Methanococcus voltae: one gene and its partners. Each later gene encodes a partner of the first gene's protein in a complex. Links are inferred from orthologs where the notes say so. Each region holds a gene or a part of one and is shown on either strand. Other genes may lie near its edges.

What was found. Proteins that work in one complex are often made in the same cells at the same time.
Region 2: the proteins of J3E06_RS07785 (region 1) and hdrC are in contact, whole or in part, in a cryo-EM structure (PDB 7BKB), measured with the Methanospirillum hungatei proteins. The link is inferred for Methanococcus voltae from one-to-one orthologs. Residues at the interface, in WP_011448822.1 of Methanospirillum hungatei: Lys396, Tyr441, Glu455, Tyr458, Tyr459, Gln462, His463, Lys467, Phe468, Ile469, Phe488, Asp491, Leu493, Leu494, Arg496, Pro497, Val498, Asp499, Val500, Glu501; in WP_011448820.1 of Methanospirillum hungatei: Arg18, Arg19, Tyr20, His21, Leu22, Asp24, Ile40, Asn42, Met43, Cys44, Tyr45, Gln46, Arg65, Leu66, Arg69, Val72, Leu73, Leu75, Glu78, Arg100.
Region 3: the proteins of J3E06_RS07785 (region 1) and fwdF are in contact, whole or in part, in a cryo-EM structure (PDB 7BKB), measured with the Methanospirillum hungatei proteins. The link is inferred for Methanococcus voltae from one-to-one orthologs. Residues at the interface, in WP_011448822.1 of Methanospirillum hungatei: Ala269, Val270, Pro272, Val273, Ile274, Lys275, Pro276, Met281, Gly282, Met283, Ala284, Pro285, Asp306, Ser307, Cys308, Val309, Lys310, Cys311, Leu313, Phe349, Pro350, Ile351, Glu352, Tyr359, Lys360, Asp363, Val365, Ile366, Asn367, Glu370; in WP_011448819.1 of Methanospirillum hungatei: Ser2, Thr3, Leu4, Phe5, Pro6, Lys7, Tyr8, Gln21, Leu23, Leu24, Gln25, Gln26, Asn28, Pro48, Glu49, Thr76, Cys78, Ser79, Tyr80, Cys81, Pro104, Ile105, Lys108, Glu109, Gly110, Thr353, Leu355.

The regions. Positions count from the first base shown.
Region 1 is NZ_JANUCR010000008.1:13,112-19,052, forward strand. What follows is about bases 1,680-4,573. They hold J3E06_RS07785 (4Fe-4S binding protein), read left to right. Parts: upstream 1,680-2,091; coding sequence 2,092-4,056; downstream 4,057-4,573. Other genes in these bases: J3E06_RS07790 (pyrimidine dimer DNA glycosylase/endonuclease V), read right to left, coding at 4,309-4,573. In the rest of the region: J3E06_RS07775 (Ni/Fe hydrogenase subunit alpha), read left to right, coding at 1-1,324; more of J3E06_RS07790, read right to left, coding at 4,574-4,692; J3E06_RS07795 (hypothetical protein), read left to right, coding at 4,823-4,948; indole-3-glycerol phosphate synthase TrpC, read left to right, coding at 5,212-5,941. UniProt on the Methanocaldococcus jannaschii protein: Part of a complex that catalyzes the reversible reduction of CoM-S-S-CoB to the thiol-coenzymes H-S-CoM (coenzyme M) and H-S-CoB (coenzyme B).
Region 2 is NZ_JANUCR010000003.1:173,960-179,979, reverse strand. Bases 1,922-4,894 are described here. They hold hdrC (CoB--CoM heterodisulfide reductase subunit C), read right to left. Parts: upstream 3,713-4,894; coding sequence 3,131-3,712; downstream 1,922-3,130. Other genes in these bases: J3E06_RS05005 (permease), read left to right, coding at 3,912-4,889; hdrB (CoB--CoM heterodisulfide reductase subunit B), read right to left, coding at 2,084-3,004; J3E06_RS05020 (cation:proton antiporter), read left to right, coding at 1,922-1,969. Also shown: dph5 (diphthine synthase), read right to left, coding at 1-309; more of J3E06_RS05020, read left to right, coding at 779-1,921; J3E06_RS05000 (4Fe-4S binding protein), read left to right, coding at 5,031-5,723; J3E06_RS04995 (FecCD family ABC transporter permease), read left to right, coding at 5,961-6,020.
Region 3 is NZ_JANUCR010000001.1:2,141-8,025, reverse strand. What follows is about bases 1,127-3,964. They hold fwdF (tungsten-dependent formylmethanofuran dehydrogenase subunit FwdF), read left to right. Parts: upstream 1,127-1,936; coding sequence 1,937-2,992; downstream 2,993-3,964. Other genes in these bases: fwdD (tungsten-dependent formylmethanofuran dehydrogenase subunit FwdD), read left to right, coding at 3,556-3,942; J3E06_RS00025 (4Fe-4S binding protein), read left to right, coding at 3,059-3,304; J3E06_RS00035 (4Fe-4S dicluster domain-containing protein), read left to right, coding at 1,127-1,520. Also shown: J3E06_RS00040 (TIGR02253 family HAD-type hydrolase), read left to right, coding at 11-685; more of J3E06_RS00035, read left to right, coding at 1,029-1,126; tungsten-dependent formylmethanofuran dehydrogenase subunit FwdA, read left to right, coding at 4,156-5,859.

The DNA of each region.
Region 1 (5,941 bases):
TCACGTTGTGGAAGTTAGAGGTTTCGAGAAATTCTTAGAAGGTAGATATATCGAAGATGCACCTGTATTTACACCAAGAATCTGCGGAATTTGCCAAGTTTCCCACAATTTAGCAAGTGCTAAAGCCGTTGATAATATTTTCGGTGTAAAAATACCTAAAACAGCAGATATGCTCAGAAATTTAATGCAACAAGCTTCAAACGTGCACAGCCACGCTTTACACTTTGGTATGCTTGCAGCACCAGATTTAATGTTCCCTACTACAGATGATGCTTTAAAAAGAAATCTTTTAGGCATTGCTGCAGAAAATATGGATATGGTAAAAGACTCAATTGCAATGAGAAAAGTTGGTCAAACTGTTATCCAAAAAGTCGGTGGTAGAGCAATTCACCCAGTAACTGCGATAGTAGGCGGTCAATCAAAAGCATTGAGCGAAGAAGAAAGAGACGAACTTTTAACCTTATCTGACAACCTCGTTGAAACAGCTGAAAGAACGTTAAACGTTGGAAAACAGATGATGGAAAACTTAAAAGAAAAAGATTTAATGGACCTCGGCTATTTTGAATCATACCATATGGGTTTAGTAAATAAAGGTGCTCAAGACATCTATGAAGGTAATATTAGAGTTGTAAACTCAGAAGGTAAAACTGAGTACGAATTCGACCCTTCAGAATATATGAACTATATTTCAGAAGGCGTAAGACCTTATTCATATTTAAAATTCCCTTACTTAACTGAAAAAGGAGATGGGGAAGGAAAAGGTGCTTATAGGGTTAATACACTTTCAAGATTAAACGTATGCGACAAAATGCCTACGCCACTTGCTCAAAAGTACTATGAAAAATTTGTACAAACCTACGGAAAACCTGCACATCAACCTATGTTATTCCACTACGCAAGATTAATCGAATTATTATCAAGTTCTGAATTAATTAGAAAATTCTTAGAAGATGATAAAATCGTTGATACAGATGTTAGAGCTGAAGCTAACGACATTGTAGGCGAAGGTGTGGGCTGTGTTGAAGCTCCAAGAGGTACTTTAATACACCACTTCAAAACGGACGACAGAGGAATTATTAACGATGCTAACTTAGTAGTTGCTACCGTTCAAAACAACCCTGCTATGGACATCGGTGTTCAAAAAGTTGCTCAAAAATACATTAAAACGCCAGAAGACGCAAAACCTCATATATTAAACTATATGGAAATGGTTATCAGAGCATACGACCCTTGTTTATCCTGTGCAACGCACAATATAGGCGAAGAACCTAAAATGTTATCTATGGACGTATACCAAGGCGGAAAATTAATTAAAACGTTATAAAAAATATGACGTATAATACATTGTAATATTGTAATATTGATATAGTATAATATTGTAATAAACAGAAACATTTAGGGGATGTTTATGAATAATATGGATTCAGAAAATAGTACAAATGGTATTAAATGGGATGAGAAGAAGTGTGAATATTGTGGTCCTTGTGCGATAAAATGCCCAAATGATGCTATTACAGTTGTAAATCCCAAAGGTCTTGAATTACCTTCAAGGAATAAGACTGATAAAGCTAATGAATTTAAAATGTGTGATTTATGCGGTACTTGTGTATCTGTATGCCCTACAGAAGCTTTGAAAATGGGAAAAATCATACATAACGAAAAAGAATATGATAGGATTGAATTTACACCAAGTTTATGCAATAGTTGCGGTACTTGCGTTGAAGTTTGTCCTCAAAATACGTTAAAAGTAGATGAAGAATATAAACTTAAAGGTTTTTGCGTAATGTGTCTTAAATGTATTGATGCTTGCGAAAAAGCTAAAAAGAACGCTTTATCCTTGGAATAATTTTTTTGATAGATATAGATATTAAAAAAATTAATGTATTTATCAATTATAATAATAGGTATAAAATTTTATAATGTGCATATAATAAAATAATAAAATAATAAAAATATGAAATATACGAAATAGAATAAATCCAAATTAAAGTAAGATATTACCATTCTAACTTTAAATTACAAAAATTGAATAAAATAAATAATTAAATAAATAGATTAATCAATTAATATAGCCAAAATATCGGTGATATTATGGAAGAACCAAGAATCGGAGTTTATGTTTGCCATTGTGGTGTTAACATAGGCGGAGTTGTAGACTGCGAAAACGTAGCTAAAACTGCCGAAGGACTCGAAAACGTAGTAATTGCAAGAGACTACAAGTATATGTGTGCAGACCCTGGGCAAGAAATGATTAAAAAAGATATTAAGGAGCTTGGATTAAATAGGGTTATTGTTGCAGCTTGCTCTCCAAGACTTCACGAACCTACATTTAGGAGATGTGTTGCAGAAGCAGGTTTAAACCCATTTTTATTCGAATTTGCTAACATCAGAGAACATTGTTCTTGGGTGCATATGAAAGACAAAGAAAAAGCTACTGAAAAAGCAAACGACCTTGTAAGAATGGCAGTAGCAAAATCAAGAGGTTTAGAACCTTTAGATTACCTTAACGTACCAGTTACAAAAAGAGCACTCGTAATTGGTGCAGGGGTTGCAGGTATACAGGCAGCTCTCGATTTAGGTGATGCAGGATTTGAAACCATCGTTGTAGAAAAAACTCCATCAGTTGGTGGTAGAATGGCTCAACTCGATAAGACATTCCCTACAAACGACTGCTCAATTTGTATTCTTGCCCCTAAAATGGTTGACGTTGCAAAACACCCTAACATTAAATTGTACTCTTACTCTGAAGTAAAAGAAGTAAAAGGATACATTGGTAATTTCACGGTGAAAATCGAGAAAAAACCAAGATACTTAAGTGAAGAAAAATGTACGGGTTGCGGTTCTTGTGCTGAAGTATGTCCTATCAGCGTTCCAAACGAATTTGATATGGGACTTGGTATGAGAAAAGCAATTTACAAACCATTCCCTCAAGCTGTTCCAGCTAAATATACAATTGATATGGAACATTGTATCGATTGTGGTCTTTGTTCGAGAGTATGTGGCCCTCAAGCGATAGATTACAACCAAAAACCAGAAATCATTGAAGCTGACGTCGGTTCAATTATCAACGCTACAGGATATGACCCATACGACCCAACGGAAAAAGAAGAATATGGTTATGGAACTTACCCTAACGTAATTACTGCCATGGAATTGGAAAGAATGATTAACGCATCCGGTCCTACAATGGGTAAGGTAATCAGACCAAGCGACAGCCAAAAACCAAAAAGAATTGCATTTATTCAGTGCGTTGGTTCAAGAGATGCCAAAACAGGGAATAGATACTGTTCAAACGTTTGCTGTATGTATGCAATGAAAAACTCACAGTTAATAAAAGAAAAATCACCAGAAACCGATATCGACATATACTATATGGATATACGGGCATTTGGTAAAGCATACGAAGAATTCTACGAAAGAAGTGCTAAACAGTATGGTATCCAATTTATTAGAGGAAGACCTGCTCAAGTATTCCAAGAGATTGATAGCGATAACCCAATAATTAGGGCAGAAGACACCCTTTTGGGTGAAATATCTGAAAAAGAGTACGATTTAGTAGTTCTTTCAGTTGGTATGGTACCATCATCAAGTGCTGACGAAATTCAAAAATTACTCGGAATATCAAGAAGTGCTGACAGATTCTTCTTAGAAGCACACCCTAAATTAAGACCTGTTGATACGGCAACAGACGGTGTTTACTTAGCAGGTGCTTGTCAAGGTCCTAAAGATATCCCTGCTTCAGTTGCGCAAGGTTCTGCTGCTGCTTCGAGAGCTTCAATTCCATTATCTCAAGGTGAGGTACAAATTGAACCTATCGTTGTAAACATTGATTCAGATATCTGTGGAGCTTGCGGTATTTGTGTACAACAATGTCCATACGGTGCACCAAGATTTGTTGAAAAAGACGGCAAATTATCAGTAGAAGTAATTTCAGCACTCTGTAAAGGTTGCGGTACTTGTGCAGCAGGTTGTCCAAGTGGTGCTTTAGAGCAATCACACTTTAAAACTGGGCAAATTTACCACCAAATCGAAGGAGCATTTAAAGACTCAATTTAAATAAATAGTTAAATATTTATTAACTATTTATTAACTATTTATTGAATATTCTTCCTATTAATTTAAAAAAGTATTATATTATTAACTTTTTAATTTTTTAATAACTATCTAATTAGTGGTGTAATAGATAGATATGCAATATAAGGATTATGTAAAAATATAACAACTAATATGACAATATTACTTAATTTAAATTTTATTTTTTTAGTTTTTTATTTTTAAATTATAAGGGCATAAATTTAAAATATGATTTTAATATCCTAATTCTATCGATCTCCTGAGATAAATAGCATACCTCTTTCTACATTCAGGACAACGCTTTACATAAAGTAGATAATGTACAACATTTCCACGATTTGCTTTTTTCTTTAGAATATCCTCAGGCAAATGTGTAATATATTTGTCAACATTTTCCAAGTCTGATTTATGATTGTATCCCCTCTCACTCATCTCCTTAGCTAACTCATCGTGTCGTTTTTTGATACTTTCAACTTCAACTTGGTCAAACTCAACGTGTTTTGTTATTTGTCGCCTACGTTTTAAAGAACCTAAAAGCATATGGCTTTCAACGTGTGCACTTCCGAGATGTTTCTGACACAATGCTTCAACTGGAAAATGTGGAAATTGATTAACCATTTTTACACCTATATTAATATATTCACAATAATGTATATATATTATAAGATATCTATATGTTAAATAACCTAAAATAAAAATATAATACAAAATTGTTTAAAAATTGTTTAAAAATCAAATGGTGTTTAAAATGAATCATATAAAGAAAATCTCGAGTAAGGATAATTTCCGAAATATGAATACTGATAAATTAAATAACGAAATAAGTAAATTAAATTCATTTGAAAGTGTTGTTTTATTCCAGTGGTGGCACTAATCACTGTGTAATTTTGTTAGCGAACGCCATAGTTCGTGAATGTATTTAAATTGTATGATATTTTGCAGTAGTTAATTAAAAATTTATAAATTTTAATAAGGTTATATCCATATATTTAACCATTCAAATTTATAAGTAGTTGATTAAGTATTGTTTTGTAAAATTATTATATTTAGATTTATAAATTTATATAACTTTATGTTGATATCTATTGAGTATATAAATTTAAAAACTCAAAAACTCAAAAAATTTTAAGGATGATTATTATGATAAATTTCAAAAGACAGGCGAATGCCATAAAGAATTTTAAGGAAAATAAACACGATAAAAACGACCCTGTAAATAAAATAAATAAAAATGCAATAATAGCGGAAATTAAAGTCCATTCCCCAAAATATGGAGATTTATTAAAAAATAGGAAAGAATTAGACATTTTAAAGATATATGAAGAAGCCGGAGCTGTTGGAATCTCGTATATTACGGATAAACAGCATTTTAACGGAAATTTCAAAGTTTTCGAAGAAATTTGTAAAAATACGGAATTACCCGTGCTTAGAAAAGATTTTATAACTACAAAAGATGAAATTGAAAAAACTGCCGAAGCTGGTGCGAGTACAGTTTTAATAATTTCAAGGTTGCTAAAAGAGGAAACTGCCGAATTCGTAGATTTTGCAATGAGTTGTGGACTTGATACGCTTGTAGAAGTTCATAACAAAGAAGAAATTGAAGTCGCAAAAGATACAAAAACGTCTATGATTGGTATAAACAACAGGGACATACGCAAATTGGAACTTGACGATGGAACAGTTTCTTTAACTGAAAAATTAGCTAATTTAATCCCGAAAGATAGAATAATTATCAGTGAAAGTGGAATCGCTAATTTAAACGATTTAAACACAGTATTAAAATACACTGATGCAGCACTAATTGGAACATCATTTATGAAAACTAACTTTGAAACACAGAAAGAATTTGTTAAAAGCTTTGTAAGGG
Region 2 (6,020 bases), on another replicon or contig:
ACCTTTCTTTTTAGCTTCTACTGCTATATCGACGTGTGTAGTGGCTACCATTGGGTCGCCTGCAGTTAAAAACATAATATTTTTTTCTTTTGACTCTTCAATTAATTGCTCCGTTTCATATTCTACTTTTTCACGGTCTAAGACATTTACCTTTTTCCCAAGTGTTTCCTCGATTTTTTCCAAAGTAGTGCCTGTTAAAATTGCAGTGTAGAATTCTGCATAAATTTTATCGGCTTTTTTAGCATTTTCAAGTGTTTTCAAGGTTAAATCTTTTTCATCGTATAATCCTAATCCTGCCATAATTAACATAATTTCACCATTTTCCATATCTATAATATTATTGTAATTTATCATATCTTGTACTTAATTATTAAATAATTTAATATCCATAATTAAAATATTAATATCATTTACATATCTTAATATTTTCTTAAAAAAATCAATGTAAAATCGTTTATTTTATTATATTTATCCATTTATTAATTGTTAAAGTATTTATAGTATATAATTTATACGTAGGCTTTATAGAAAATGAGCATAGTATGAATTAGATACTTCAATAATAATTTAATAATAATTTAATAATATACCAATATTATTTTAGGATTAATTAAATAATATTATCAACATATTTAGTATATGGACTATTTAAATACATACAATATCTAATTTAAACTATTAATTTTCTTTTATCTTAAACCTTAAAAATTTATTAATTTATATAATTTACGGCATTATCAACCAATTCAACTTTTAAGTTTTTTACACGGTGCATATTATGGACAGTTATATTATGTTATTTATCGTAATGCTCTTAATATTCGTATTTCCACAAATTTTAAAGCGTTTTAACATTCCCGGCATCACAGCGATGATGTTAGCAGGTATATTCGTAGGACCATATGGTTTTAACTTAATACCTATGAGTGAGTCCCTTATGCAGTTTGGTGCATTTGGAATGTTGTTTTTAATGTTTTTAGCAGGTTTAGAGGTAGATAATGATACTTTAAGGGAAGAATTTAAGAATTCTACTGTTTTAAGTCTCTTTTCAATGGTAATACCGGCAATTGGGGGTTATTTTGTAGCTCAATTTTTCGGGCTGGATTTCTTCGGTTCATTAATTTATGCAGTTATATTTTCGTCTCACTCTGTAGGTATCGTTTATGGACTTATGGATGAGCTAAATATGATTAAATCTAAACTTGGTACAACTTTACTAAGTGCTACGGTAGTTGTAGACCTTATAAGCCTTATAATCGTATCCATAATTGTTAAAGCAACTGAAACAGCAACAACAATAGGTTTAAGCTTAAATTCTGAAATATTTCAGTTCATAGGGTTAGTTTTGGTATATATTATAGGTCTTTTACTCGTAATACCACTTATGTCAAAATACATCTTCAAAAAATTAGAAGAACTCCACGTTCCGAAAATTCACTTTATCCTACTATTGATACTTATTTCTATTATTACGGGAGAGTACATCGGAATACATCCAATTATCGGCGCATTTATTACAGGAATTGCAGTTTCTGAAGAACTTACAAAAGAAGAACACGATACTTTATTAAATGAGAATTTAAACGCCATAGGATACGGGTTATTTATTCCTTTGTTTTTCTTAACTGTGGGTATGAATACAAATATAGGTGTTTTAACCGATTTAAGTAATTTGTCGCTTATATTAGTAGCAGTTTCCGTTTTAGCAATTTTAAAAACTTTTTCGGGCTACATATCACTTAGAATTTTGAAGTACAATCATAAAAAAAGTTTCTGTGGAGGTGTATTCACAATACCGTCCCTTTCAACTGCTTTAGTGGCTGCAACGTTGGGTTTAGAATTAGGACTATTGCCATATCAATATTTTGTCGCAATTGTGATATTGTCCCTTATAACGTCCACTTTACCGCCAATATTCTTAAAAAGTTATGTAATGAAACATAAAGAAGAATTCACCGAAGAAAACTAATCAAAATTAAAATAAAAGAATAAAAAATAAAACTAAAAATAAAACTAAAAATAAAAGAAGAAAATTATTTAATTTATTACTCTATCAATCTATTAATCTATTAATCTATTTAATTTATTCATCAATATATCCTAATTTTTTTAAGAGCGGGTCAGCAGATTTAAAATGTAAATCAAGAGCCACATCTTTCGGAGACATATTCATAGCCAAACCTAAAAGCTGTGAATAGTGTATAACTGGTAAATTGTACTGTCTTTTAAACGTTTCTTCAATTTCAATCTGACCCCTATCAAATTGTAAGTGGCAGAATGGACATACTTCGGTTACACAATCAGCACCCGCAGCAAGCATATTTTTAATTTTGGTTTCAGACATTTGAAGGGCTACTTCGGGGTTTCTTGCCCTTACACCACCACCGGCACCGCAACACATGTTTTTATCACGATAAGGTATTGATGTAGCCCCAATAGCTTCTACGAGACCGTCGAGTGATTTAGGAACTTCTGAACTTTCAATATGCTTTACATCAGTCGGTTTTAAGTAGTGGCAACCATAGTGCACAGCTACATTTGCATCCAATGGATTTTCTATCCTATCGGCGATGTATTCAGTACCTAAATCAAAGTAAAGCACTTCGGTCAAGTGTCTAACGTTTGTAGTTCCTTTATACTCTAAACCGTGCTTTTCCAACACTTTATTTACTTTTTCTCGAGCTGTTTCATTTTCTTTTAAAATATGGTCAGCTTCAAATAACGAACCATAACACCCATTACAAATGGTTAAAATGTCTAAATCTTCCTCTTCTGCAAGTACAATGTTTCTTGCTGCAATGGTTAACCAAGTCATCAAGTCAAATGACCCAAATACCCCAGGAGCTGGACAACAAGAAGCTTGTTCAAATGGTTTTAGCTTTAAATCTAATTTATCAAGAGCTTTGTATGTAGCACTTTCAATACCTGGGTATCGGTTAGGTGCAATACATCCAAGGAAGAATATATATTCGTCTTTCATATCTTTATTCCTAGCATTTGCCATAAAATCCCCTCAATTTATATAATTATCATTTTAGATTTAGTTTAAGTTAATTATTTCTACTTAGTTATTTTTTAAATATCGAATATTAAATATTTAATATTAAATATTGCAAAAATGATTATATGGTTATTCACTCGCATATTTTAAATCAAGCTCTGTTAATTCTCCCGTTTCTTCGCAAATGCCTACTTTTTTACAGAATTCTAATTCGCTCATTATATCTTTTATCATTTGTAAAGCTTCCGGATATTTGTGCGTAGTCGGTGGAATTTCTGTTAAACCTAATTCAAGTCTTGCTTTTTTGATATCTGCATTAACAGGCACTGCGTGTCCTGTTTTAAATACGTAAAGTGATGTTTTTCTATGTGCATCAGCAATATATCCCTTTTCTGATGCTAAATTTCTGATTACCTTAATTAAATCTGTTATTTTAACATCTCTCGGACATTTTTCATAGCATTCATAGCAAGTAGTACACATCCATAAGTCATCACTGGATAGTAATTCTTCAGAACCCAATAGGGCTTGTCTGATTACTTTTCTCGTCCTAAATCCTGTTAATCTACCACTTGGGCAAGCTCCTGTACAGGTACCGCACTGATAGCATCTTTTGAATGAATTGCTTTTGTCTTCTCCCAAAAAGTCAATTCCTGCATTTACAATTGCTTCTGAAAACTCTTTTTTATAGTCTTTGGAATTTAAAACCATTATTTCACCCCTATTTATATATTTTTTTAAAGCTTTATTTATATGATTTTACTAAATTCGAATGTAATACAATTGTATAATATTACGTAAAATCCCCCTAAATACAACAAAAAATACAAATGTATTTATGTTAATTAATCATAGTCATAAATAACTTTAATTTAGATATTAATATATTTAATAGCAAAATCGGGATAATATGGACTTTATAGAACTTTTAAACAATTCGTTAACTATTATTGTAAATACTAATTTGGATAAATATTTAGATACTTATTTAGATTCATATTTAAACGTAAATCTAATTTCATTGAATTATGATAATATAATATACATAATATTAAAATCGTTTGAAAAATCGGTTAATTTTTTAAAAGATTCAATTTTATTTATATTAATAGGTTTTGTAATATCTGCATTTTTAAAAGTAAAATTAAAAGGAGATTTGAGGAAAAAAATTGTACATAATTTAAATTATTCTAAATTTTCACTACTAAAGTCTTCACTAATGGGGGCAATATTACCGCTATGTTCGGCGAGTGGTGTACCTGTAGCTAACGCTATGAATTCAAAAGGCGTAAATATGGGTACAAGTATGGCTTTTATAATTTCTGCGGCATCAATTACGCCCATAGGCTTTTTTATGACTCTTTCAATTATTGGTTATAAATTAGCGATTTATCAAGTAATTTTATCATTAATACTGTCCATTAGCGTAGGTACTTTATTTTTAAATGATAAATATACGCCCTACTTCAAAGAGGGAAAACAACAAGAAAATACGTTTAAATCAGTCTTAATAAGTCAATTAAAATTTATAATGCCTTCTATATTACTGGGGTATATCTTATCCGGGTTTTTTGCTACATTAATCCCCAGTGAAGTTATTATAATGTTATTGTCTAACAATATATTTACTTATTTCATAATTTCCGCAATAAGGCTTGTGATATTTTTATGCCCTTACGCACTTATCCCCCTAATAAATAATTTTGCAATAGATGGGATTCCAAAGGGTATAATCCTCTCATTTTTAATTTCCGCACCTGCCACGGGTTTACCATTAATTTTGGCGTTAAATAAATGTTATGGATTGAAAAAAACTTTAAAATATATAGTATCTATAGTCGTAATCAGTGCACTATTGGGAATTTTATCCGATACATTTATTTTTTAAATATTTTTAAATATTTTATAGCCCCGAATCTATTTTCATAATTTATAGTTGCTCAACATTTTTATATATTTAACTTTATAAATTAATAATATCTGTATTTTAATTGAATGTAATATGTAAAGTGTACAAAAAGGCGATACTTTGGAAAAATCGAACAGTAATATAATGGGTAATTCTCCTAAAAAGAGCCAGTTTAAAAAGTTTCGGGATTTTACAGTAAACAAAGGTAGATATTTATTGTTTTTAGTAGGTATACCAGCAGTTTTATTCTCCATATTTCGTTGTATATACGTAGTACCATTCATAGCTTGCGATTATTGTACATTTTACGATTGTCCGATGAAATATGCCCGTACACCGTTATTAATAGGCGTTTTAGGGTATATGGCAGTGTTTAAAGTTGACTTTTGTGCAAAAATATGCCCATTCGGTACTTTAAACCATATACTATTTAAACTACGAATGAAAATTTCAAAAACAACTTATAGTTTATCAAAGCACAAGACCTTAAAAAACATAATAATTGGCGTAAAATACGCCATATTTTTATTTGCTATTGTAGCAGCTTCTTTAAGTATGCGTTCGTATTTATTAAACCCTACTGGACGTAATAGGGCAATTGCAGGTACTTATATTTATGATATTGCGAAAACCGAGATATTGAGGAATTCAAGGATAATTTTAGTAATTATTGGACTACTTGGGCTTATATTTATAGCTCGTTTTTGGTGTAGGTACTTATGTCCTTATGGAACGGGAATTGAGACTATAAAAAAGAGTTATAAATTATGTACGTCCTGTAATAGTTGTAAAACTAAAAAAACAAGAAAATAATTATATTTAATTATTATTTTATCATTTTTTATTTTTATTTTTATTTTTATTATTTTTTATTTTTTATTTTTTATCCATTTTTATATCTTATTTTATTATTTTTCATAATTATACTTCGATTCGCAACATTTATATAATTAATCTATATAATTAAAGTTATCTTAATTTTATTAAAATTTACTTTAATATATCATTTAAAATATATGCAAACAAACAATACGGACAAACTGGTGAATTATGGATAAAAGATATATATTACTATTATTTGGATTTTTAGGACTATTATTCGTATTATCC
Region 3 (5,885 bases), on another replicon or contig:
TGGTGAAAATGTGATTAAAGGCGTATTATTTGACCTTGACGATACCCTGTATAATTCTTCAGAATTTGCTCGAAGAGCACGAAAAGAAGCTTTAAAAGCAATGATGGATGCAGGATTGCACACGTCTGAAGAAGAAGCTGAAAAAGTTCTTAATCGTATAATCTTACAAAAGGGTTCTAACTATAGTATGCACTTTAATGATTTAGTAAAGGCTTTAAAGGGATATCACGACCCAAAAATTATTGCTACAGGGATTATAACCTACCATAATGTTAAATTTTCATTATTACGACCGTTTCCCGATACAACAAGTTCTTTAATTAACTTAAAAAGCAAAGGTTTGAAATTAGGGATATTAACAGATGGAGTTACCCTAAAACAATGGGAAAAATTAATAAGATTGTCAATATGTCCATTTTTTGATGAAGTAATTACTTCAGAAGAGTTTGGACTTGGGAAGCCCTATCCTGAATTTTTTCAACACGGATTAAATAAAATGGATTTAAAGCCTGAAGAAGTTGTTTATGTGGGCGATAGGGAAGATAGGGATATAATACCTGCTAAATCGTTAGGTATGAAAACGGTTAGAATATTTAAAGGAAAATACAGTGATAATAAAGAAACAATTGCAGATTATTCCATAAATAGTCTTTCGGAATTACCCATTATAGTAGAAAAATTATAAACGTGTGGCTAACTCACATAATTATAAAAATTATAAAAAAAATATTTTTTTAGCAAATTTTTAGCAATTTTTAGTAAATTTAAGACAATATTTAATTACTTTTTAGTTATAACTTTTTAACATATGTAATTAAAATACGTTAACATAGTAAACTAAGTTAATCATTCTTTAAATTACATTTACTCCCTAAAATTTTCATATTTTAAAAATTTTATTTTTTAATCACGCTTAATAGGATGTTAGCCTAACCCACATTACTATATATATCTTTCGACTTGAATTTAGAGCAATTATTTATATACTCTACGAGACTATATGTATATGACTCACACGAGATGAAAGTATGCCAGAACATATATTGTCAGGGATTAAATCGATAGTAGCACTAAATTTAAGGAAAGACGGTAAATTACAACGTGAAATTGCCGACTATCTTGAAATGGACCGCTCAATCGTTTCCCATTATTTGCACGGTAGGTATCCCTCCAGAAAAGTAATTGAAGTTTCTGAAAAGATTGTTAAATTACCAATGGAGTTAAGTATACCCATAATAAGTTCATTGAGTGATAATAAACAACTTACTAAGAAATTAATAAATTCTTTGTATGACATTGCGATAATCTACAAATCAAATGCTTGTATAGGTTGTGGAAAGTGTTTAGAGTGCCCTTATGGTGCTGTAAACAATACTGACAACATCGGTATTTCTATAGACCATCAAGCGTGCGTTTTATGTGGTGATTGTATTGATGAGTGCCCTGTTTCAGCAATACGATTTAAAAGTACTGGAAAATTAAAATTTGAACTGATTTCTCAGGATTTTGACCAGCCATAAAATATAATTTGATGCCGCATTGTTGTGATTTGTAATTTTCATAAACATTGAAAATATGAAATGTGAAATATGAAAATATAAACATATAAAAATACGAATAATATTAAATTTATGGATATAATTTAAATGTTAATCAATATTACTACGGTAAATTAATATATTTTTAAAATATCGATATTCTATGAATATTAATCAAATATTAATTAGATATCGGTTAACTATCATTTAATTATTAATTAAATATTATTTATATATCAATCAATAATTATTGACTAATCATTATTGAATTATATAACCCACAAATATAATTTTAATACCTTTATTATGATAAATTAGCTAAATATCTATTATTTATGCTTAGTTAATAATTCATAATAGTTATTCATTGTAATTGTACGTATGGATGGAGGCATATAATGAAAAATGTTATTAAAGACCAAAATGAAGGCGTCATCCAAATTAAAAGAGAGGGCGTGGAAAGCAGAATCTTAAAATGGGAAGATTGTGTTTGTGTTGGTTGCGGAATTTGTAGTGAAATTTGCCCAACAAAAGCTATTGAAATGGGACCTTTAGGTGCTATCTTCAGAGGGGACATCGAAGCTGATAAAGTAGATATCTCCGAAAAATGTGTTTTATGCGGTATGTGTGCCTGTGCTTGTCCATTTGATGCAATGAACTTGTCAATCAACGGCAAATCCATCAAAGAAATGGAACAATACCCAAAAATAAAAAGAGACATCACTTTAAACCAAGATAAATGTGTTTTATGTGAGCAATGTGAAATCGTATGTCCACAATGCGCTATCGAAGTTGAAAGAGAGCTCCCAGAAAGAAAAACACTTGTTTTAGGAGAAATTAACTTCAATGACAAGTGTGTTTTATGTGGTATCTGTGCAGAATACTGTCCTGCTGACGCTATTCAATTAATACCAAATGATTTAAACTCTAAATCATTGAAACCATACAAAGAAATCGTTGTAGATACAGATGCTTGTGTATACTGTAAAGTATGTGAAAAAGCTTGTCCACACGATGCAATTGAAGCAATTTGCTACAAATGTCCATTAGCAAGCAGAATTCCAAAACCTGAGCTTTACAAGGAAATTAAAGGACAAACAAACATCGATAAGGAATTATGTGTGACTTGCGGATGGTGTGCTAACATCTGTCCTGCTGAAGCTATCGAAGTTCAAAAGCCTTTCGAAGGAGAATTAATTGTTAACGAAAAAGCATGTAATGCCTGTGGAGCTTGTGTTTCAGTATGCCCATGTAATGCGTTAGTATTCCCTAAATCAAAAGTACAAGGGGAAATTACTCCGAGAGTTGAAGTTAACCAGGATGTATGTGTATTATGCGGAGCTTGTACACACGCTTGTCCGGTAAGTGCGTTAGAAGTTAAGAGAACAAAAATAAACATGACTGATGCAAAAGCGCCAGCTTGGGAAAAAGCATTCTCAAAATTATTGAATTAATTTAATTTTTTAAATTGATTTCAGATTCTTTAAACATATTAAACGTAAATACATAAAGGTGATTAAATGTACAGTCTTAAAGTGTACCCTGAAAGATGCCACGGTTGCGGAAACTGTGTTGTAGCTTGTCCTGTAAACGCACAAGATGCTGATGTATTCGGTGGCAAAGGTCCAAGTAGTGATGAAAAATTGATAATGAGAATTGAAAATGGGGTTGTAACCGTTTTAAAACCGGAATTATGCGGTGGTTGCGGTGCTTGTATTGAAGCTTGCCCTGTAGATGCAATAGAACTCGAAATTATCAAGAAATAAATAATAAAATAATAAAATAATAAAATACCTTAAATAAAATTTTAATTTTTGAATTATAGCGGTGTAATTCTTAAATTAATATTAACATATTTCATAATCCATAAAATATCAAAAAAAAATTAATAATTAATTAATCAACTAAAACTTTATTAAATAAGATTTAAGCTTAAAAAATAAAATTTAAATTAGAATTAAATCATAAATTGAATTTAGTTAATAAATTAACGGTTATTAACTGAATAGGTGATTATATGAAATTCATGCTAAATACAGGTAGAACCATATGGCAAGGTGAAGCCATAGAAGCAGGCAAAAACTTGGAACTTTACAAAAAGGCTGCGGCAGTTTGCTACATGAACGGTAATGATATGCTTAAATTGGGCGTTAGAGACGGTGATGCCATTGAAGTTATATCAGACTATGGAAACGTCGTTGTAAATGTAATAACCACCAAAGAAGAAGCTCCTGCAGGAATGATATTCATACCGATGGGACCTTGGGCAAACAGAGTTGTTCTTCCAGATACTGAAAGTACGGCAATGCCTTCCTTTAAGGGACCTATTGCGGTGGATGTTGAAAAAACCAATAAAAAAGTCTTAATGATGACTGAATTGATGAGACAAGCATATATTGAGTAATTTTTGATAAATATTGCTAAATTATACTAAAATATAGTAGATTGTAATAGTTTATAATAAATTATAATTGGTTTTATTAAAAATTAATATGTTGTTATATATCATTACTAATTGAAAAATTCAAAAAATATCAACTAAATGACCTTAAATTATTAAATACTGATAGAAATTAGAATATTAAAATTATAAATATGGATATTCAAGGGTGATTTCATGGAATACATCATTAAAAATGGTACCGTATACGACCCTACCAATAAAGTAGACGGCGAAAAAATGGATATCTGTGTCAAAGACGGCAGAATTGTAGAAAGTGTTTCTAACAACGCTACTGTGCTTGATGCAAACAATAAAATAGTAATGCCGGGCGGTGTAGACTCTCACAGCCACATTGCAGGTGCTAAGGTAAATACGGGTAGAACATTAAGACCAGAAGACAGTAAAAAAGATATCTGGAACAGAGAAGGCTTAAGAAAAGGTTCTGGGTTTTCAGTACCTTCCACATATAAAACAGGATACCAATATTCTGGTATGGGATATACAACAGTTATAGAAGCAGCTATGCCTCCATTAATCGCAAGACACACACACGAAGAGTTCATCGACTTGCCACAAATCGACAAAGCAGCTATGCCATTATTTGGTAATAACTGGATGGTTTTAGAATACTTAAAAGCTGGCGATTTAAATATGTGTGCAGCTTACGTAGCTTGGCTTTTGAAAGCTACAAGAGGATTTGCAATTAAAATCGTTAACCCTGGCGGTACGGAAGCTTGGGGTTGGGGTAAAAACGTTCACGGATTAGATGACGAAATCCCTTACTTTGGAATTACTCCAAGAGACATTGTAAGAGGTTTAGCGCAAGTAAACGAAATGTTAGGTCTCCCTCACTCAATTCACGTACATCCTAACAATTTAGGACACCCTGGAAACTGGGAAACTACACTCGAAACTATGGAATGCGTAAAAGATATCAAAGCAAAACCTAAGTTCGGTAAAAGGGACACAGTTTACTACAATACTCACTTACAATTCCACTCTTACGGCGGTACAAGCTGGAAAGACTGTGTAAGTAAAGGTGTAGAAATGGCGGAGTATGTAAACAAGAATGACCACTTAATGGTGGACATTGGGCAGATTACACTTGACGAAACAACCACAATGACCGCAGACGGACCAATGGAATATGATTTGCATATGACAAATGGTTTAAAATGGGCAAACTGTGATGTTGAGCTTGAAACAGGTTCCGGTGTAGTTCCATTTATCTACTCACCTAAAGGACCCGTATACTCATTACAATGGGCTATCGGTTTAGATTTATTCTTACACGCTAATTCCGATAAAGTTATTTTAACAACTGACCACCCTAACGCAGGACCATTTATCAGATATCCAAGAGTTATTGCGTGGTTAATCAGTGAAGAATACAGAAAAGACTGGATTGAGAACAGAGTTCACAAATGGGCAGCTCAAAAGAGCCATATAACCGATACAGACAGAGAGTACACCATGTACGAAATAGCTAAAATTACAAGAGCTAATACTTCAAAAGTACTCGGTTTAAGCGACGATAGGGGACACTTAGGTTTAGGTGCAAGAGCAGACATCGCAATCTACGACATCGACCCAGAAGAGAAAAACGGTAAAAAGATTGAAAAAGCATTCCTTGAAGCAAGCTACGCATTTAAAGACGGTGAAATCGTAGTTAAAGATGGAAATGTAGTTAAAGAAGTATTCGGAAACACAATCTACGTAGATGCTAAGATAAACGAAGAATTAGAAGCTGAATTAATGAAGGATTTAACAGTAAGATTTAAGAAATATTACTCAGTTAACATCGAGAATTACCCAGTTCAAGAAGCTTACGCTAATCAATGGGAACCTATAAACATCGATGCAACAGAAATTAAATAAAATACTAAAATACTAAAATATCAACT